Regions from separate parts of the Streptococcus iners subsp. hyiners genome, predicted to be linked through region 1. Evidence: predicted binding sites of a transcription regulator. Region 1 holds the regulator's gene; the other holds the start of a gene.
The links. The regulator CtsR, encoded in region 1, represses protease genes until heat stress. The targets are predictions, from matches to a motif close to TTGGTCAAAAAAGGTCAAANA.
Positions count from the first base shown of each region.

Region 1 (11,136 bases):
CAAGGAAACCAGATAGGAGTAGCGCGTGAAATTTTTGAAAGATATTGTTCGTATTTTAAAAAAGACCGCCTGGCCAACTCGTAAGCAGAGCTGGAAGGATTTCGCTTCTGTGATGCAATACACAGCATTTTTCGTGGCGATAATCTACCTCTTTGACTTGATTTTGTCACGTGGTTTGGTGAGTCTTATTAATCTTTTCTAGAAAACACTTGCCATTTGTAAAATGGAAGTGATATAATAAAGAAAAGCGAAAGCCTTCGGGCTTTTTTTAGCGTCTAAAAATGCAGTGGTTCCATAGAAAGGAAGTTAAAATGTACGATAGTTTTGATAAGGGCTGGTTTGTTTTGCAAACTTATTCAGGATATGAGAACAAGGTCAAGGAGAACTTGCTCCAACGCGCTCATACCTATAACATGTTGGAAAACATTCTTCGTGTAGAAATTCCTACCCAGACCGTTCAAGTTGAGAAAAATGGTGAGGTTAAGGAAGTAGAAGAAAATCGTTTCCCAGGTTACGTTTTGGTGGAAATGGTCATGACCGACGAAGCTTGGTTTGTAGTGCGTAACACGCCAAACGTTACAGGTTTCGTGGGTTCACACGGTAACCGTTCAAAACCAACACCACTTTTGGAAGAAGAAATCCGTCAAATCTTGGTATCTATGGGTCAAACCGTGCAAGAATTTGATATTGATGTCAAAGTTGGAGACACTGTTCGTATCATCGACGGAGCCTTCACCGACTACACAGGTAAAATCACAGAAATCGACAACAACAAGGTCAAAATGGTCATCTCTATGTTTGGTAATGATACCATTGCTGAAGTTAACTTGAGCCAGATTGCTGAGTTGTAATATATCCATGCTCCTCATAGCGACAAGCTGTGGGGAGTTTGTTGTTATTTTGGGTGTCCAAAATTTGTCCAAAACTTTTTTCTGTTTTTACCGAATTTTACCAAATAACAAATCAAAAAAGCCCGAAAAATCGGGCTTTTGACTTGTATAAATTCGGATAAAATCCTATAATAAAGGCGGTAGACGGATTTGAACCGACGATCAAGCTTTTGCAGAGCCGTGCCTTACCACTTGGCTATACCGCCATAACAAAGAATATTGTACCTTAAATAGTGAAATTGGTCAAGTGGAAAAATAAACATTTACAGATAATGTGTCTGGTAAAGGGCAGTGAAGACTGGAAATGCTAGTCGGAGCAACTGTCGGTATAATCAAGAATGGCCATACCTTTCGTTCCTAATCTATTTTTCATTTGGAGGTTATTATGAAAAAATATCTAGCTCTAGCACTGGTTTGTGTAGCGACCTTATCAGCTTGTAGCAAGTCAAATGTCCAGACGAAACAATCCTCAACCTCGTCATCCACTCAGCAAAGTTCGACTAGTTCATCAACGAAACAACAAAGTTCAACTAGTTCGAGCCAAGTCAAGAAGGATGATAAGGAACTGTATCAGTCCGTCTTTTCGGATTACCAGACAATCATTGACTTTGCGAATAGTGCAGACAAAGAAAATGTAGAAAAAATGATGGCTGTCTTGCAAGGTTTACAGCTTCCGATGAATTCTTGGGTTATGGAAAGTGCGGTAAAAACTGCTCCCCATTTAAGATATGCCTTTTATGATCTTAATCAGGATGGTCAGAATGAACTGTTTATCGGATCTGAAAATACAGATGAGTCAGTATTTGTAAAGGGATTCTACGCGATTATTGATGGTCAAATTTCTTTGTTAGCAGAAAATTTTGTAGCTGGAGTTGGTGGTGGGAGAAGCGCCCTTGTCTTGTTCCAGAGTGGAGAATATGTTAGTTATGGATGGAGTTCAGGGACAGGAGATGCCGTAGGTACGCTTAATAAGTTAGATGCAAATGGTCAATTGATTGAGGGAGTCGCGCAAGATTTTCATATGAGAGATGAACTTGTTTCTGTTTTTGGAAAGACAGAGTCAGAAATTCTAGATCCTAATCAATTTGACTGGGAATATTTTGAGTTTGACATGGTTGAAACGGAAACCAGCAGTTCAGATCAAACAGATGGTGTCCAGTCCATGAATTTGGAACAAATCCTAGCTGGGAACTTTTCTAGTTTGGAAGGAGAATGGGTCAATGGACGCGGTGATCGGATTGAGATTGATAGTCAAGGAAATGTGGCTGTAAATGGCGAGGGCAATACCGTCTTTGTTGATGTACAAAATGCCAAGTTTGAAGGTGAAGTTCTTTTAGCAGGAATTACCAATCCAAATGCTATGTCTTCACCTACCATACCAACTTTGCTGATTCCAAAAGGGGTACAGAATACTTATGGATTTTTAGAAGGGCATAGCGATCAGACGGACACTAGCAAGGATAGGATTTTTACTACCCAGAGTGTTGCAACGACAGAAAGCTTTAGCCAAGGTGTCTTTTATCGAGTAGATGATTAGTTAAAATGGGAGAGATAAAATGAAAAAGAAAAGATTTATTTCATGCTTACTTTTGGGAGCCAGTGTCTGCTTACTAGCTGCCTGTGGTGGGCAGAAGCAGGAAGTAACCCCGGCATCCTCATCTAGCTCATCCTCTAGCTCTAGCTTGTCAAGCACCAGTTCCACTACATCAACCACAACTACCTCTACATCAAGTAGTTCAAGTAGTCAGGTCGGTCCTTGGGATGCTGGCAAGGCAGAGGCATTGAGGACGTTTGTGATTGACCAGTGGGGACCTTCTTTCTCGCCTCCCCAATACTATGTATCTTATGGGCCCAGTCGTCAAGGTAACTTTTTTGGTGTGACCTTGCCCTCAGGTATTCTCAGTGGCCCGGAGCAACAAATGACGCCTGATTTTCTAGGAGAAACTCCTGACCTCGTTTGGAGTGAAACTGGACAAGTGGCGGCAGGGAAAACAGCAGTAGTTGGGATTTATTCGGATATTGAAAATACAAAATTCCCAAGTGCCCACCTCTATCTCTTTACCATTAAGGATGGTCAGGTTATTGCTTGGATTACTGAGCAAAATCAGGGTAATCCAGAGAAGCGTTTGTATTTCCGACCGACTAAAAACCAGGAATTACAAGCCTTCTTTGAAAACTTGGTTCTCGGTGAAAGTTCAGCAGTGGCAACTGAAACTAGCTCGGCAACTGTTCCTAATACGTCTGTAGACACCAAGAATTTGACCGTCGAGCAGGCAGCTAATTGGGCCAAGGCACATGCAGCTTCTCGTTACGGGGCTCCTTTTACCAAAGCGGATTTTCTGGCCCAAGTGGTTACCAATGTTCAGTCATCTGATGGCTTGGTCTATGTTGAGGTAAGGGAAGACCATAATAGCCCTAATATGCAGGGAACAGATCCCAATGTTGCTCCATCAGCTGGTTTTTATAGAATAAATGCCAGTGGACAGTTAGAAAGAATGGATGTTGTGGCAGGGTCTTATTCTGTTGTTGCAGAAACATACTTTGAATAGAAAAAGTGCCGATTTTTGACGAATTTCTCTACTATTTTGCTTGAAAATAGGCAGGTATTCTGATATACTAATAGAGTTGCTGTGCAACAAATACTCATCTCGGACCAATTGTGGTCTTGTTGCCGAAAGGTTGGGCTGCAAGTCGAAGTTCGGGAGAGGAGAAAAAACAAAAAGGAGAAATACTCATGGCAGTAATTTCAATGAAACAACTTCTTGAGGCTGGTGTACACTTCGGTCACCAAACTCGTCGCTGGAATCCTAAGATGGCTAAGTACATCTTCACAGAGCGTAACGGTATCCACGTTATCGACTTGCAACAAACTGTAAAATTGGCTGACCAAGCTTACGAATTCATCCGTGACGCTGCAGCAAACGACGCAGTTATCTTGTTCGTAGGTACTAAAAAACAAGCTGCTGAAGCTGTTAAAGACGAAGCTATCCGCGCTGGTCAATACTTCATCAACCACCGTTGGTTGGGTGGAACTCTTACAAACTGGGGTACAATCCAAAAACGTATCGCTCGTTTGAAAGAAATCAACCGTATGGAAGAAGATGGAACTTTCGATGTGCTTCCTAAGAAAGAAGTAGCATTGTTGAACAAACAACGTGCTCGTCTTGAAAAATTCTTGGGCGGTATCGCTGACATGCCACGCATTCCAGACGTAATGTTCGTAGTTGACCCACACAAAGAGCAAATCGCTGTTAAAGAAGCTAAGAAATTGGGTATCCCAGTTGTAGCGATGGTTGACACAAACACAGATCCAGATGATATCGATGTTATCATCCCAGCTAACGACGACGCTATCCGCGCTGTTAAATTGATCACAGCTAAAATGGCTGACGCTATCATCGAAGGTAACCAAGGTGAAGACAGCGTAGCAGCAGTTGAAGCTGAATTGGCAGCTGAGCCAGCATCTACAGAATCAATCGAAGAATTGGTTGAAGTTGTAGAAGGAAAATAAGTAACGAGGACGTGAAAAAAAGCGTTAGATTTATCTAAATTTTAGCTTTTTAGTCTGAGTACACTTTACATCATTTATCAAACACAAAAACAATCCTAGAGGGGCAGGGCTGAGCCCGCTCCTCTATTTTATAAATACAAACAAGGAGAATAGACATGGCAGAAATTACAGCAGCTCTCGTTAAAGAATTGCGTGAAAAATCAGGTGCTGGCGTTATGGACGCGAAAAAAGCATTGGTTGAAACTGAAGGTGATATCGAAAAAGCGATTGAATTGCTTCGCGAAAAAGGTATGGCTAAGGCAGCTAAGAAAGCTGACCGTGTAGCAGCTGAAGGTTTGACAGGTGTTTACGTTGATGGTAATGTAGCAGCAGTTGTTGAAGTTAACGCTGAAACAGACTTCGTTGCGAAAAACGCTCAATTCGTTGAATTGGTAAACACTACTGCTAAAGTAATTGCAGAAGGTAAACCAGCTGACAACGAAGCAGCTCTTAAATTGACAATGCCTTCAGGTGAAACTCTTGAAGAAGCATACGTAAACGCAACTGCAACAATCGGTGAGAAAATCTCATTCCGTCGCTTTGCTTTGGTTGAAAAAACAGATGCTCAAGCATTTGGTGCTTACCAACACAATGGCGGACGTATCGGTGTTATCTCAGTAATCGACGGTGGTGACGAAACTCTTGCTAAACAAATCTCAATGCACATCGCTGCGATGAAACCAACTGTTCTTTCTTACACTGAGTTGGATGAGCAATTCGTTAAAGATGAGTTGGCACAAATCAACCACAAAATCGAACAAGACAACGAAAGCCGTGCAATGGTTGACAAACCAGCATTGCCACTCTTGCAATACGGTTCAAAAGCTCAATTGACTGACGAAGTGATTGCAGCAGCTGAAGAAGCAATCAAAGCAGAATTGGCAGCAGAAGGCAAGCCAGAAAAAATCTGGGACAAAATCATCCCAGGTAAAATGGATCGCTTCATGCTTGACAACACTCAAGTTGACCAAGCATACACACTTCTTGCTCAAGTTTACATCATGGACGACAGCAAAACAGTTGAAGCTTACTTGAACTCAGTAAACGCTTCAGTTGTAGAATTTGCTCGTTTCGAAGTGGGTGAAGGTATCGAGAAAGCTTCAAACGACTTTGAAGCAGAAGTTGCAGCTACTATGGCAGCAGCTCTTGGTAAATAAGATATAACGAAGAACTTCCGAAAAGGAGTTCTTTTTTTGATAAATCGGTCTTAGGGCGGATGTTTGAACAGGTTGAGTGAGTTATACTAGTATCAATCCTAAATATTTTTCATAATCTCCTTAAAAAGCACCGGCCTTGTGGTCGGTGCTTTTTGCTAGCTTTTTAAGATATAAGTGTCCCAACTAGGCTTGTTTGGTTGTCGGAATTGGTCAGCTAAATGCATGGCGATAGGATCGCAGTCATCAGCCTCAAAGCTAATTTGCTCATACTGTTCAAATAGTTGGCAAATAACTGCTTGGATGAAGGAACCAAGGCTTTGTTCATCTTTTCCGCATACATAGGCAATTTCATTGTTTTCTACGAAGGCACAATTGGCTGAGTCTGTATAAACCAGATCAGGTAAGCCCTTTTCAAATTCTTCTTGACTGGCAGTCCAAGGATTGATGTCTTGGTGGACTGTTTGATAGTGGTCAAAAATTTGCTGACAGGCTATTTGATAAGGTGCGGTGCCTTTTCGAGCTGTGATGATGTTAGTGGTAGTTGTTTGACCAAGGTAGTCTTGCTTGGTCACTTCGAACTCATAGCATTTCCGCTTGCAGACAAAGCCAGCTGCGGTAAGGAAATGGATTCTTTCCTGCTCTGCAGAGGAGAGCATAACCTGCAGAGGCTTACCTTCTAAGAAAGTCTGTAGGGACTGGAAGAGCTGCTTTGCTATGGTGCATTCGAAATCGGCCAAATCCAGTCGCAGATAGATATTGACTTGGTGGTAGGGGTTGCTGTAGGTATGGATGCTGCCGATTGGTCTTCCGTGATGAGAGATGCGGAAGGTGTTGGCTTGGTAGGAAATGTCTAGCATTAGCCTTGAATAAACGCCGCAATCTCTTCTTCCGTCATGCTGGAATCGCAGCGGACTTGGACACCAGTAGATTTAGCGACGAGAAGACCAGGTACGGTAGGAACTTGGTAGTGGTCACGGAGGGCCTGAAGTTCAGGGCTGACTTGGCTGGAGTCGAGGAAGTGGACGGTCACTTGCTTGTCTTGGGCTACCTTGTGGAGTTTTGGTGCGAAGCGGTTGCAGTAAGGGCAGGTGCTACGTCCGATGAAGAGAACAGCACCGTCTTTGGCAGTTAGAAGGCTCTGTGCCTGCTCCACAGTCACATTTGTAAAATCTTGAATGTAATCTTGAAAGTTCATGGTGTAAGATATAAAGGGCCTTAAGCGGACACAGACAAAATAGGTAATAGAAGGACGATGCAAGCGTCCTGTTCTGGTTTTTCTTTCTGGTCCAGTCCCTAGCCCGTATTCAGTTCAACCAAATACGGAAGCCCTAGTCCTTTCTCCTTTTTCTTTCTATTATAGAAAATTTGAGGAGAGATTTCAAAATTCTGCTACGGATAAGGCTGGGCTTTTTCTTTCAATATTTGTCAAATTAGGGTATAATGGTCAAAGATAGTCAAAGAAAGAGGCGATACTATGGCGATGAAAAATACATCAGATTATATCGAAGAGCATATCAAAGCCATCTTGGACCAGGTCAATGTGGCAGAATTGCGCCGCAGCGAATTGGCCAGCCGGTTTGAAGTGGTTCCCAGCCAGATAAACTATGTCATCAAAACCCGTTTTACAGCCAGTCGTGGCTATATTGTGGAAAGCAAGCGAGGTGGCGGTGGCTACATCCGCATTGGGCGTATTACCTTTTCAGACAAGCATGAACTGGTCCATGATTTATTAAACAATATGGGCGAGCAGCTGTCTGCTACGGTCTATGCAGATATTTTGCAGTTGTTGTTTGATGAAGGATTGATGACAGAAAGGGAGGGAAATCTCTTTTTGGCAACGAGTTCGGATGAGGTCTTGGGCAAGGATGCAGATAGTATTCGCGCTCGGATGATGCGCCAGGTTTTGCGGCGCTTAGATAGGAAAGAGGAATAAATTCATGAAGATTTCAACTGGTTTACAAAGGGTGTTTGAAGATGCCCAGTTGGTCGCCCAACGCTATGCCTGTGAGTATTTGGAAACCTGGCATATTCTCCTGGCCTTTGTCATCAATCACGATACGGTTGCTGGAGCAGTCTTGGCAGAATATCCTGCTTCTATTTCAGAGTATGAGCATGCGACCTTTGTCGTGACGGAGAAGGTCTATCGTGAAGACTTGGAGAGTTTTCGTATCTTGCCGTCTTCTAAACGTTTGGATGAAACAGCAAGCTTAGCTAAAAAGATTGCGGAAGTGGTCAAGGCCAAGGAGTTGGGAACAGAACACCTTTTCCTAGCCATGTTGCTGAACAGACGTTCGACTGCCAGTCTGATTTTGGACAAGGTCGGTTTTCATTTGGAAGATTCCGATGACAAGATTCGTTTTGTAGATTTGCGCAAGAGCTTAGAAAAACGTGCAGGATTTACCAAGGAAGATATGAAGGCTGTTCGTGGCTTGATGAAGGGCGGAAAAGCCAAGCCAGTCAATGCGGGACAGATGATGGGCATGCCTCCTGGACCTCAAACGGGTGGTTTGGAAGACTATACCCGAGATTTGACTGCCCTGGCCCGAGAAGGCAAGATGGAACCGGTCATTGGCCGTGATGTCGAGATTGAGCGGATGATTCAAATCCTTTCCCGCAAGACGAAAAACAACCCTGTCCTAGTCGGTGATGCGGGTGTCGGAAAAACGGCTCTTGCTTTGGGCTTGGCTCAACGTGTCGCTTCAGGTGATGTGCCTGTTAGTCTATCTAAGATGCGGGTTTTGGAACTTGACTTGATGAATGTGATTGCGGGCACTCGTTTCCGTGGTGACTTCGAAGAGCGGATGAACAATATCATCAATGACATTGAAGAAGACGGTCAGGTGATACTCTTCATCGATGAGCTGCACACGATTATGGGGTCTGGTTCAGGGATTGATTCGACTCTGGATGCGGCCAATATCCTCAAGCCGGCCCTGGCTCGTGGGACCCTTCGTACGGTTGGGGCGACCACTCAGGCGGAGTATCAGAAGCATATCGAAAAAGATGCGGCCTTGGTACGTCGTTTTGCCAAGGTGATGATTGAGGAGCCGACTGTGGAAGATGGCATTGCCATTTTGTCTGGTCTAAAAGGGACTTTTGAGAAATACCATAGGGTCCGTATTGGAGATAGGGCTGTTGAAACTGCTGTGACCTACGCTAAGCGGTATTTGACCAGTAAAAACCTGCCAGATTCAGCAATCGACTTGCTAGATGAAGCCAGTGCAACCGTGCAAAATCGTGCCAAGGGACAGGGAGAATTGGCAGAATCTGGTTTGACCAGTCTGGATAAGGCTTTGATGGCTGGTAAGTATAAGACAGTTAGCAAGCTACTGCGTCAAGCAAAAGAAGCAGCTAAATCCAGTCAAAACTATGACTTGGAAGTGACGGAAGAAGATGTCTTAGAAACCCTCAGTCGTCTGTCTGGTATTCCTGTGACCAAGCTTAGCCAGTCAGATGCCAAGAAGTATTTGAATTTGGAAGCAGAATTACACCAGCGTGTCATTGGCCAGGAAGAAGCTATTTCTGCAGTCAGCAGGGCCATCCGCCGTAATCAGTCAGGCATTCGGACAGGTCGCAGACCGATTGGTTCATTCATGTTCTTGGGACCGACGGGTGTCGGTAAAACGGAGCTAGCTAAGGCCTTAGCAGAAGTCCTCTTTGATGACGAGTCAGCTCTGATTCGCTTTGACATGTCTGAATACATGGAGAAATTCGCAGCTAGCCGTCTAAATGGTGCCCCTCCAGGCTATGTTGGCTATGAAGAAGGTGGCGAATTAACAGAAAAAGTTCGTAATAAACCTTATTCTGTTCTTCTTTTTGATGAGGTTGAAAAAGCCCATCCAGATATTTTCAATGTGCTCTTGCAGGTCTTGGATGATGGTGTCTTGACTGACAGTAAGGGACGCAAGGTTGATTTCTCCAATACCATCATTATCATGACCTCAAACCTAGGAGCGACAGCCCTTCGTGATGATAAGACAGTTGGTTTTGGGGCTCTTGATTTGTCTAAGGACCACAAAGAAGTGGAGAAACGCATTTTTGAGGAATTGAAAAAGGCCTACCGTCCTGAATTTATCAACCGTATTGATGAAAAAGTGGTCTTCCATAGCCTAACGGAAAGGCATATGCAGGATGTTGTCAAGGTCATGGTCAAAGCCTTGCTTGCGGTAACAGCTGAGAAAGACATTACTCTCAAACTTCAGCCGTCTGCCCTTAAGTTGTTGGCTAAACAAGGTTACGACCCAGAAATGGGGGCTCGCCCACTTCGCAGACTCTTGCAGACCAAGTTGGAAGATCCATTGGCAGAGATGTTGCTCCGTGGGGAGTTACCAACTGGTTCAACCTTGAAAGTTGGGGTTAAGGGCGAAGAGCTCAAGTTTGATGTGGTCAAATAGGTGGAAAAATGCTCGAACTAAGACTGCTTTTAGAAGCAGATTGTGAGGACTTTATCTGCCGCAATCATATAGTTTCGGATGAGAAAGGCAAGGTATGAAACAAACCGTAGCAGTCGTTTTCGGAACCTTTGCCCCCATGCACAAGGGGCATTTGGATTTGATTGAACGAGCAAAGTTGGCTTGTGGTCAGGTTTATGTGGTGGTTTCAGGCTATGACAAGGATCGAGGAGATAGGATAGGTTTAGATCTGACCAAACGATTTCAATTTGCTCAAGAGCAGTTTAAGGAAGATAGGTTGGTGAGTGTTTGTGCGCTTGATGAAACCGACTTGCCAGCCTATCCAGATGGTTGGGACCTTTGGCTAGAACGCTTGCTTGGTTTGTTGGACTTGTCTGAAAATCAAGTGCCAGTCTTCTATGTGTCCGAGGAAGAATATGCCCAAGAACTGCATAGGCGAGGCTATCAAGCTCATTATAGTCCTAGAAAATTTGGTATTTCAGCCACTCTCATTCGTGAACATCCTCAACAATACCATGATTACATTGCCCCTGCCTTTCTTTCCTTTTTTGGAAAGGAAAGCATGTAAAACAGTATAGAAAAAACGCATAAAATCAGGTCATAACCTTGGTTTTATGCGTTTTTTCTGTTTCATTGTTAGCGAGTTTTAACCTGCCTGTTTATCTTATTTAGCAATCCGTTCTTGATAGGCTTCTCGTGCTTGGTCAAAGAGCTCTTGGACCTGCTCAATGGTTTCTGCCTTGGCAACGGCTCCACGGATTTTGGCAGCCCCTGCTGAGCCACGGAGATAGTGGGGAGCAAGGCCACGGAATTCGCGGACGGCAACTGACTCGCCCTTGAGATTGGTCAATCGGGTCAGGTGGTCGAAGGCGACATTGAGTTTGTCATCGAAGGAGAGGTCGGGGAGGACTTCTCCAGTTTCAAGATAGTGGTTGATTTGGTTGAAGATGTATGGGTTTCCCATAGCAGTCCGGCCGACCATGACAGCATCGGCTCCGACTTCCTCAATTCGATGGCGGGCATCTTCGACATTGCGGATGTCGCCGTTTGCGATGAAGGGAATCTTGGTCAGGCTGCCAGCCACCTTGGTTAAGGTTTCCAGGTCTACGGTTCCTGTGTACATCTGC
Region 1 covers NZ_CP118734.1:1,845,001-1,856,136, reverse strand. Annotated here, with positions in the region: gene rpmG (50S ribosomal protein L33) at 1-16, shown strand, start outside; gene secE (preprotein translocase subunit SecE) at 26-202, shown strand; gene nusG (transcription termination/antitermination protein NusG) at 312-851, shown strand; tRNA gene PW220_RS09255 (tRNA-Cys) at 1,026-1,096, opposite strand; gene PW220_RS09250 (DUF6287 domain-containing protein) at 1,276-2,427, shown strand; gene PW220_RS09245 (DUF4767 domain-containing protein) at 2,447-3,439, shown strand; gene rpsB (30S ribosomal protein S2) at 3,625-4,401, shown strand; gene tsf (translation elongation factor Ts) at 4,557-5,597, shown strand; gene PW220_RS09230 (GNAT family acetyltransferase) at 5,753-6,454, opposite strand; gene PW220_RS09225 (DUF6568 family protein) at 6,454-6,792, opposite strand; gene PW220_RS09220 (CtsR family transcriptional regulator) at 7,072-7,530, shown strand; gene PW220_RS09215 (ATP-dependent Clp protease ATP-binding subunit) at 7,535-9,991, shown strand; gene PW220_RS09210 (adenylyltransferase/cytidyltransferase family protein) at 10,086-10,577, shown strand; gene dusB (tRNA dihydrouridine synthase DusB) at 10,674-11,136, opposite strand, start outside.

Region 2 (11,136 bases), 840 kb from region 1:
AGCTGATGGACGAACAAGTCCCGAAATGGTACGAAGGATAGAGGTTTTACCAGCACCATTGGCACCAATTAAGGTTACAACTTCTCCCTCGTTGACCTCGAAACTGACATCTTTTACAGCTTCGATAACGCCATAGTTGACAGAAAGATTTTTAACTTCTAACATTGCCATTATGCTTCACCTCCAAGGTAGGCTTCAATTACACGCTTGTTATTGCGAATTTCTTCAGGAGTACCGTGGGCAATCAGACGACCGTATTCCAATACATAGATACGCTCAGTAACTTCCATGACCAAGCTCATATCGTGTTCAATCAAGATAATGGTGATACCAAATTCTTCCTTAATTTTACGGATGAGTTGGGTCAATTCTGCCGTTTCCTGCGGGTTCATACCAGCCGCTGGCTCATCCAAGAAAAGAATTTTCGGATCGGTCGCAAGGGCGCGAACGATTTCCAAACGACGTTGTTGACCGTAAGGAAGGTTCTTAGCCAGCGTATCCGCATCGCCATCCAAATCGAAAATTTTCAAGAGGTCAATCGCCTTGTTTTTCAAATCTTCTTCATTTTTGTAGAAGGCAGGCAAACGAAGGAAACTTGCCAAGACTTCTGCCTTACCATGATTACCAAGACCAATCAAGACATTTTCCAAAACTGTCATGTTTTTAAACAAACGGATGTTTTGGAAGGTACGACCAAGACCAAGAGAGGCAATCTTAGAAGGAGCCTTACCATTCAAAATAGTGCCAGCAAGGGAGATTGTTCCCTCACTTGGCTCATAAACACCTGTCAAAAGGTTGAAAAGGGTTGTCTTACCAGCACCGTTAGGACCGATAAGACCGACCAATTCACCCTCATGAAGTTCCATGGTCACATCACCAACGGCAGTCAAACCACCGAAGTTTTTGGTTAAATTTTTTACTTCTAGCAATGCCATTACTTAACCTCCTTCTTCTTGAGCAGAGCTGCCACGCTAAATTCCTTAGTTCCCAACAAACCACCTGGACGGAAAATCATCAAGAGGATAAGGGCCAATGAGTAGATAATCATGGCGATGTCTGAGTAGCTCTTGAGGAATACGTTCAAGATACCAAGTACAATCGCTGCCACAAAGGTACCTGTGATAGAACCCAAACCGCCCAATACGATGATGATCAAAACGTTAACAGATGTCATGAAAGCGAAGTCTTTAGGAACGATGGTGCCTACATAACCTGCATGAAGACCACCTGCAATAGCCGCTGTCATAGCACCGAATACAAAGGCAGATACCTTAACAAAGGTCGGATTAACACCAACTGATTCTGCTGCAATCTCATCTTCACGAACAGAAATAGTTGCACGTCCCATAGGACTACGCAAGAAGTTGACCGTTACAAGAGTTGTGATAATCACAAAAATGTAAACCAAAGGCCAGCTAGTAAAGAGAGGAATAGACATGATACCAGCCGCACCGTTTGTTACAGTACCACCATTGATAATCAAAATACGGATAATCTCCGCAACACCAAGGGTCGCAATGGCAAGGTAGTCACCTTTCAAACGAAGGGTTGGCAGACCAACCAAGAGTGCAACAGCACCCGCAAGCAACATACCGACAAGCAAGGCGATAGCGAAGCCACCATAAGTTGGCATCATCTTGCCAAGAATACCCACTGCGTAGGCACCAATAGCCATGAAACCAGCATGACCTAGAGAAAACTGACCTGAGAAACCAACAATGAGGTTTAGGCCCACAGCTAGGATAATTTGAATTCCGATTTGTTGTACAATCTGAATATAGTAGAAGTTGAGAATACCAGCTGCAACTAAGCCTTGAATAAGACCAAAACCAGCCAATAAGATAGCCAACCAGATTGCATTCACTTTAAGATTTTGCTTCATGGTTACACCTTCTCTTTCACGTTCTTACCAAGGATACCACTTGGACGAACCAAGAGGATGACAATCAATACTGTATACACAATTGCATCACGGAAGGTATCCAAACCAATCACATAGGTAAATGTTTCAATAATACCGATAACGAAACCACCCAGAGCAGCACCAGGAATAATACCGATACCACCAAGTACCGCCGCTACGAAGGCCTTCAAACCAGGAGTCATACCCATCAAAGGCTCGATTTGGTTGTAGTAAAGACCAAGGAGAACACCTGCAGCACCAGCAAGTGCTGAACCCAGCGCAAATGTGAAGCTAATAGTACGGTTTACGTTAATCCCCATCAATTGCGCCGCATCGCTATCCACAGAAACAGCACGCATGGCTTTACCCATCTTGGTACGTTTTACAATCAATTGCAGAGCAACCATCAAGGTCAAGGCTACTCCTAGGATAATCAACTGGATATTGGTCACTGAAACTGGACCAAGATTGAAGGTCACAGCCTCCATAGCCTGTGGAAAGGCCTTTACATCAGCTGAAAATAATTTAATCATTCCATATTCTAAGAAGAAGGAAACACCGATGGCTGTAATCAAGGCCGCAATACGGGTTGAGTTTCTCAATGGACGATAGGCCAAGAATTCAATAACCACACCAAGAGTAGCTGTTCCAACCATTGCCAAGACTAAGGCAACAAAGAAACGGAGGCTACCATCTGCAATAAAGGTTAAATTGTTCAAAAGGAAATAACCCATAAAAGCCCCCATCATATAGAGATCCCCGTGGGCAAAGTTAATCAGTCTGATAATTCCGTACACCATGGTATAACCAAGGGCCAAGAGGGCATATACAGAACCAAGAATCAAACCATTGACAAGTTGTTGAAGCATAGGTTCACCAATCTTTCTAAATATTTTTCAAGCTCAATAAGCATTGTTACATTATACAAAATTTTCTGAAAATAGGCAAGTTTTATTATATTTTTTAATCTTTTAAAAATAGGCTAGTCAATTCAAGGGAAAAAGAGGGAAATTCCCTCTTTAACTTGCTTATTATTCTGCTGAAATTGTATCAACTGATGTCTGCTCTCCATCTGTCAAACCAACAATGTAAACTGATTTCACAACATTATGCTCTGCATCAACTGACATAGTACCTGTTACACCTTCGAAATCTTTCAAAGCTGCAAGGTTGTCTTTAAGAGCTTTTGAATCTGCTGCACCTTCTGCTGCTTTTGCTGCCATGTAAACTGCGTCATAAGCAAGGGCTGCAAACATATTTGGCTCTTCGTTGTATTCTTTCTTATAAGCTTCGCTGAAAGCTTTCGCTTTATCACTAGCTGAAGTTACATAACCTGAAAGGTAGTAAACGTTTGTTGCTGCTGAAGCAGTTGCCAATTCAGTGAACTGTGGTGAGTCGAAACCATCTGAACCAAGGACTGGTTGAGTGATACCTAGACCACGTGCTTGTTTAACGATTGTACCAGTTTCATTGTAGTAACCTGGCATAACAATAGCATCAAACTCCGCATCTTTCAATTTAGTCAAAGCTGCTTGGAAATCTTTATCGCCTGAAGCAAATGTGATTTCAGAAACAATCTCACCTGCGTAAGCTTTCTTGAAGGCTTCTGCTACACCCTTACCATAGTCAGAAGAGTTGTCATAGTAAAGAACAACCTTCTTAGCTGACAAGTTTTCTGTCGCATACTTAGCCATTACTTGACCTTGGTATCCATCTGTAAAGGTTGCACGGAAGAAGTAGTCTTGTACTTCACCTTTGTCATTTACAACCAAGTTTGTTTGTGTACCAGAAGGTGTAATCATTGGAACACCTGCTGACGTCAAAGCAGGAATAGAAGCTGCTGCTGCACCAGATGTTGCAGGACCAATTACAATATTTGCTCCTTCACTTGCCAAGCTAGTTGCAACTGTTGCCGCTTCTGCAGTTTCAGATTTGTTATCTTTAGTGATAACTTCAATCTGCTTACCACCGATACCACCAGCTGCATTGATTTCTTTGACAGCAAGGTTTGCACCTTTTTCTTCATTTTGACCATAAGATGATACGGCACCTGACAACTCCAAGTTATAACCAATCTTGAAAGTATCACCGATAGCAGCACCCTGTGCTGAGCTATTTGTTGATGAAACGGTACCACAGGCAGCAAGTAGGGCTGCTGAGGCAAAGGTAGCAAGTGCTACTGCAAATTTTCTTGTTTTCATGAAAACTCCTTAAATCTTTCTTAAATTTTGCGATGTATCTAATATACTGAATTATCAGAAAATTGTCAACAAAAAAAGAAAAATTTTTAAAAAAATATTTTTCCACAAAAAAGCGAGTAGACCCAACCTTGACTACTCACTCATTTCACCATTAAATAATTGGTTCCTCTTCCCGCCACAAGCTACCAACAAAATTCTGGTCTAACTCTTTTATATAGGACGGAAGAACCTTCTTAACAAATTTTTCCTTTTTTAATTTTTGGATGATAAACTCAGACTGATCCTTATCCAAATAAATCAGAACATAACGCAATTTCTTTGAATGATAATGGATATCTCCGTACTGATTTAGCTTTCTAGCATCTCGATTGTAATGCAAATACACAGTCAGGCAGGTCCGTTCTCTCTTCTCAAACATGATTTCTCCTCTAAAACTTCTCTTGTTTTATTATACCTTTTTCAGAGGAAAATGAAAAGGTCAAACTTAATGGAATGGAAAAAGGAGGCTCAAACGCCTCCTCATCCGCTTATTTTGTTTTTGTATTGTCCATAATTTGGTCAATGAAGCCGTATGCAAGAGTTTCTTCTGCAGTCATCCAGTAATCGCGTTCTGCATCCTTGTGGATTTGTTTCACTGTTTTTCCTGAATTATCAGCCAAGATTTTTTCTAATTTGTTACGGGTTTTAAGCAAGTGTTCCGCTGCAATGGCCATATCCGTTTGCTGTGTACCACCACCTGTTCCACCCATTGGCTGGTGAATCATGTATTCTGCATTTGGCAACATGAAACGTTTGCCTTTGGCACCGCTCGAAGCGATAATTGTACCCATGCTAGCTGCTGTCCCCATAACGATGGTTTGCACATCAGCCTTGATAAAGTTCATGGTATCAACAATAGCAAGACCTGCTGACACAGAACCACCAGGGGTATTTACATAAAGGTAAATATCCTTTGTAGGATCTTGAGCATCAAGGAATAGCAACTGGGCAATGATAGAGTTTGCCATGTTGTCTTCAACTGGTCCTGTCAACATGATAATACGGTCTTTGAGCAAACGCGAATAAATATCATACGAACGCTCTCCACGACTGGTTTGTTCAATAACTACTGGAATCATACGAATCCTCCTTCATTTCAATAACAAGTATGAACCCATTATATAGAATTAGTCAACATTGGTCAAATAAAAACCACGTTTTCAGATAGATGAAAAAAGGGAGTGGGAAAGAACTCGACTAAGTCAAAAAGAGTTCCCCTCACTTCCAAACAGTAGGTTCGGGCTAAAACAGTCCACTGGACTATTTTACTCCCATCCTCGCATAGCTCCAAAGGTTCAGGGAACCTTTGGAGGTTGGAAATGAAGCGAACACTGTTCGCAACAGCCGTATAGGTCAGATTTGGAGTGTAAAACACGAACAAATCTGCCAATCAACCACTGCGCTGAGATGTTGACACGAACCCTGAGAAGCGAGGTTGGGCTTGAGCCCAGCCTCTAGTATCATTATTTTGTACCGAACAAACGGTCCCCAGCATCGCCAAGACCTGGAACGATATAGCCTTTTTCATTGAGTTTTTCATCCAAGGCCGCAGTGTAGATGTCGATATCTGGATGAGCTTCTTGAAGTGCTTTGACACCTTCTGGAGCTGAAACAAGGGCGACAAATTTGATATTTGAAGCGCCACGCTTTTTCAAGGATTCAACAGCTAAGATAGCTGAACCACCAGTCGCAAGCATTGGATCAACTACAAAAATATGGCGTTGGTCAATGTCTTCTGGCAATTTCACAAGGTATTCAACTGGTTGAAGGGTTTCTTCATCACGGTACATACCGATATGCCCAACCTTTGCAGCTGGTACAAGGCTAAGCAAACCATCGACCATCCCAACACCTGCACGAAGGATTGGTACAATGGCCAATTTCTTACCAGCAATTTGCTTTTGAACCGTCTTAGTAATTGGTGTTTCAATTTCCACATCTTCTAATGGTAAGTCACGCAAAACTTCGTAACCCATAAGCATGGCAATCTCATTTACCAACTCACGAAAATCCTTTGTAGAAGTCGATGTACGACGAAGGATTGACAACTTATGCTGAATGAGCGGGTGTGAAATGACTTGGAATTTCCCCATGATGATAAACCTCTCTTTTTTGTTTTTTCTATTTTACCAAAAAAATCGGAAAATTGCTTGGGAAAAGAAAAGAAGTACAGCTTATTTTTTGAAAACAATTGCTTCGTAAGGTCTTAATACAGACTTATCAAAAATTACTTTATTATCGTAATTATGCATAAACAAGGAATAGTCCTCAAGTGATAACTCGTACGCTTGCTCTTCACTTGTGAAATTGACTAAAATAATGAAATCATCCTTTTCATCATATTTACGATAAGCCATTACCAAGTCGTTCCCTGTCTCAATCACTTCATATTTTCCTTCAGACATACAAGGATATTCTTTCCGAAGAGCGATTAATTTTTGATAGGTATAGAAAAGCGATTGTTTGTCTGCAAGTGCTTTTTCAACGTTGATGTCTTTGACTGTATCTCCTAAAGCCAGCCAGGCTTGACCTGTACTGAAACCTGCACCTTCTTCTGCTGTCCATTGCATTGGACGACGAGCATTGTCTCGGCCTTTAGCATTAATGGATGTTATCAGTTCTTCCTTACTATAGCCCTTCTCCATTCTTTCTGCATACATGCGACGTGTTTCAATATCGTCCACTTGGCTAATATCCATAATCGGTGTATTAATCATACCGATTTCCTCACCTTGGTAGATATAAGGTGTCCCTGACATAAAATGAAGATAAATAGCCAACATTTTACCACTTAGTTCACGAAATGCAGGTCGATCATCACCGAAGCGAGAAATGGCACGAGGTAAATCATGATTATTCCAGAAAAGCGAGTTCCAGCCTTTACCAACCAGTTCAGTCTGCCATTTGGATAGAACATTATGCAAACGAGCTGGATCAAGCGGTGCCAAATCCCACTTTTCTTTTCCTTCCTGCTGATCAAGTCCTACATGTTCAAATTGGAAAATCATCGAAAATTCTTTTCGATCAGGATGCGAATATAACTGAGCATTTTCTGGATTGGCACTCCAGGTTTCCCCAACAGTCACTAAGTCGTATGCACCAAAGGTTTTCTCATTTAATTCCTGAATAAGAGGATGGAGAGTCGGTCCATCGGCTGTAATTAATTTTTCCGGTTCTTTTCCAATCAAATCAATCACATCTAGCCTGAAACCGCCGACACCTTTTTCAATCCAAAAATTGATCATATCCCAGATTTCTTGTTTCAGAGCAGAATTTTTCCAGTTCAAGTCCGGTTGCTTAACAGAGAATTGGTGGAGATAGTATTTGTTCAGATGTGGAACGTATTCCCACGCAGAGCCTGAGAAGGTCGAGCGTAATCCATTCGGCTCGTCAGCCCAAATATAATAGTCATAATAGGGATTATCTGGTCCTTTGAGGGCTTCTTGAAACCAAAAATGTTCATCCGAGGTATGATTGAGCACCAAATCCATGATAATTTTGATATTGCGTTTATGGCCTTCTGCAATCAACTCTTCCATATCTTCCATGGTCCCAAATTCTGGAGCAATTCCTTGGTAGTCACTGATGTCGTAACCATTGTCATCCATGGGGGACTGATAAACAGGACTGAGCCAAATTGCATCAATACCTAGTTCGTAAAGATAATCTAATCGGCTGATAATCCCTCGAATATCCCCTACTCCATCTCCATTTGAATCTTGAAAACTACGAGGATAAATTTGGTAAATGACGGACTTCTTCCACCAATCTGTTTTTTGTATTTCTGGCATTTGATTGATCCTTTCTGTACAATCTTATTTACGCAAGAAAAAGGGGAATCCCCCCTGTTTCTATATAATCATATTATAACTCAATTGTGGTCATTTTGCCCTCTTCTATTTCAACAATTTCAAAGGATTTTTCTTTTAGGTTAGCTGTTAGACGGGCAGATACTCCTGCATCTTGATTATTCCAGAAAATTTCCATACTTGTTTCATCCAACATCTTAACGGAGAACTCTCCGTCGAAAGCTGGACTTGTATTGCGGAATTTAAGGAGTTTGAACAAGGATTGTACAACTGGCCGTTGCACTTCCTGCTCAATTTCTTCCAACTCATAGTAATGGCGATTGATATTGCGGCCTTCCTTGCTTGATTCCAAAAGTTCAATATCATTTTCGCCTGCTAGCAAACCAACATAGTAAATTTGTGGAATACCTGGTGCAAAACATTGGAGAACACGCGCTAATAGGTAAGCTTGATCGTTATTGCCGAGGGCAGAATAATAAGTACAGTTAATCTGATAAATATCCAAATTATTGTAAGCTTCAGTGCTATAAATTTTCTTGACATTGGCACCTTGTGCATACAAGGCTTCACGCGTTTCCTCTGTCTCCTCATCCGTCAGCAAATCCTTAACATCTACAACACCGATTCCATCATGTGTATCTAGGGTTGTAAATTGCTTGCGAGGGCAAATCTCCATCCAGTGAACCAGGCGATTGACATGACCTGAATACAAAGCGTGGAGAACCAGCATTGGCAAGGCAAAGTCATAAACATAATAATCCTGTTCCGCAATTTTTTGCTGAATGGTGTAGTGTTCATGAATTTCAGGCAAGATTTCCACATCTTTTGGAGCCAATAACTGACGTGGAAAATGGAGCATTTCCCAAATATCAGGTTCCACAAAGAAACAGTTGGTTCCGATTTTTTTATTGGCATAAGCAAAGGCGTCCAAACGAATGATCGAAGCACCATGTTCTGCCAACTGTTCCAGATTTTCTTGGATGAAACGACGGGTTGTCTCTGTTGTCACATCTAAGTCAATCTGTTGCTCATCAAAGGTACACCATACCTTCTCCTCACTACCATCAGCAAATGTTGCAATACGATATGGAGCACGAGGTTTACGCTTATAGATTAAATCAACATCTTCTTGCGTTGGCTCACCATTTGGCCAAAAGTTTTTATAGCGAATAAACAAATCCGCATAAGCTGATTCATCTTTCTTTTCAAGAAAATCAAGGAAATAAGGAGATTTTGCAGAAATATGATTGATCATAAAATCGAACATCAGATAATAGTCCTTGCTCAATGCTTCAATATCTGACCAATCTCCAAATGCAGGGTCCACCTTTGTATAATCCATTGGTGCAAACCCACGGTCACCTGATGATGGGAAGAATGGTAGAATGTGAATACCTCCCACAACATCCTTTAATGGTCCCTCAAGAACTTTTTTCAAATCCTTGAGATTCTTGCCTAAACTATCAGAATAGGTAATCAACATAGCTTGGTTTTTAATTTTCATCGACATTCTCCTTTGTAAGCCTTTTCTTTTTCATTTTTTAGAAAAGGTTGAACAAGCCAACCTTTTTAATTATTTGACAGAACCACTTGTCATACCTGAAATAATATGTTTCTGGAAGACAAGGTATACCAATAAGATTGGGATAATTCCCACCACATAGGATGCAAATGATGGACCATAGTCACTAAAATACATACCTTGGTAATTGTATTGAAAAAGTGGCAAGGTCCACATGCTTTGATCACGGTTCAATACTAGTAAAGGCAAGAGGAAATCGTTCCAGACCCAGAGGGCATTGATAATCAAAACGGTTGCATGCATAGGTTTCATGAGTGGGAAAATGATTTTCCAGTACATAGTAAATTTATCACAGCCATCAATAGCTGCCGCCTCATCCATTTCCTCAGGTACAATAGTCTTAATATAGCCGACATAGAGGAAGAGGGCCTGAGGAACTGCATAGGTTAAGTACAAGATAATCAGACCGACAATGTTGTTCAATCCAAGACTTGACATCAATTTTGTCATTGGGAGCATAATAACCTGAAAAGGTACGAAAATCCCGATAATCAAGAAAAAGTAGATAAAGTTAAACACTGTCTGGCGTTTCATTTGACGGGCTACGGCGAAAGCTGCCATTGGAATAACAAGTAGAATCAAGCCAACAGCTACAATCGTAATCAAGGCTGAATTGCCAAAATATTGTACAATCCCATCATTAAACAAACGTTCGTAGTTATTTAAGGTGAAATTTTCAGGAAGACCAAAGAAATTGCTCGTGATTTCCTTGGTTGGTTTGAATGAGCTAATAATCGTTACAAGTAGCGGAATAAACATAAAGAGAATACCGCTGAAGAGCACGAGATAGACCCACCAATTTTTCTGTTTTTGAGTATTCATGTCTGTCCTCCTAAATTTCAAATTTCTTCGAAATTCTCATCTGAATCAATGAGATGACAATAATGAAGATGAAGAGTACTACAGCCAAAGCATTGGCATAAGAGAATTTATTGTCTACAAAGGCATAGTTGTAAACGAGTAAACCCAAGGACTCTGTTTTGCCGTCTGGGCCACCACTTGTCAGTGCAAAGATAAGGTCAAATGCTGTCAAACCTGACTTCATTGCCAAGATGAAAACCATACTGATAGATGGTAATAAGAATGGAAGTTCAATATTGAAAAATTGTTGAGAACGAGTAGCTCCATCGATTGCAGCTGCTTCTTTCACATCTTCTGGAATACTTTGTAAACCAGAAAGGAAAATGATAACTGGCATAGCCAGCCCTTGCCAGAGAGCCACAAAAATCACTGCTGGAATAACAGTATTTTCTTGTACCAATAAGTTTTCCATCAACCAATCAATATGCAGAATCTCACCAATTTGTGTGAAACCATAGTTAAATAATTGAACAAAAATCAATCCTAACGTAACTGTGGATAGCACTGCCGGGAAGAAATACCAGGTTCTAAAGAAACCAACCGCTTTAATCTTACGATTGAGCAGGGTAGCCAACCAAATCCCTATGACTATTTCTCCAATGATTAAACCAATAGTGAAGATGATGGTAAAGGTCATGGAAGTATAAAAATCAGGATTTTTTAAGATGTCTAGATAGTTTTGAATACCAATTAAACTAAAATCAGATGTCAATCCATTCCAATCTGTCAAGCTGTAATAGA
Region 2 covers NZ_CP118734.1:632,371-643,506, reverse strand. Annotated here, with positions in the region: gene PW220_RS03320 (ABC transporter ATP-binding protein) at 1-171, opposite strand, end outside; gene PW220_RS03315 (ABC transporter ATP-binding protein) at 171-935, opposite strand; gene PW220_RS03310 (branched-chain amino acid ABC transporter permease) at 935-1,882, opposite strand; gene PW220_RS03305 (branched-chain amino acid ABC transporter permease) at 1,885-2,772, opposite strand; gene PW220_RS03300 (ABC transporter substrate-binding protein) at 2,935-4,104, opposite strand; gene PW220_RS03295 (DUF2129 domain-containing protein) at 4,256-4,522, opposite strand; gene PW220_RS03290 (ATP-dependent Clp protease proteolytic subunit) at 4,632-5,222, opposite strand; gene upp (uracil phosphoribosyltransferase) at 5,607-6,236, opposite strand; gene PW220_RS03280 (glycoside hydrolase family 13 protein) at 6,318-7,934, opposite strand; gene gtfA (sucrose phosphorylase) at 8,008-9,456, opposite strand; gene PW220_RS03270 (carbohydrate ABC transporter permease) at 9,526-10,356, opposite strand; gene PW220_RS03265 (carbohydrate ABC transporter permease) at 10,367-11,136, opposite strand, start outside.
Region 2: a site for CtsR is predicted at 5,271-5,291, ahead of PW220_RS03290 (ATP-dependent Clp protease proteolytic subunit). Genes of this name have one in related genera too.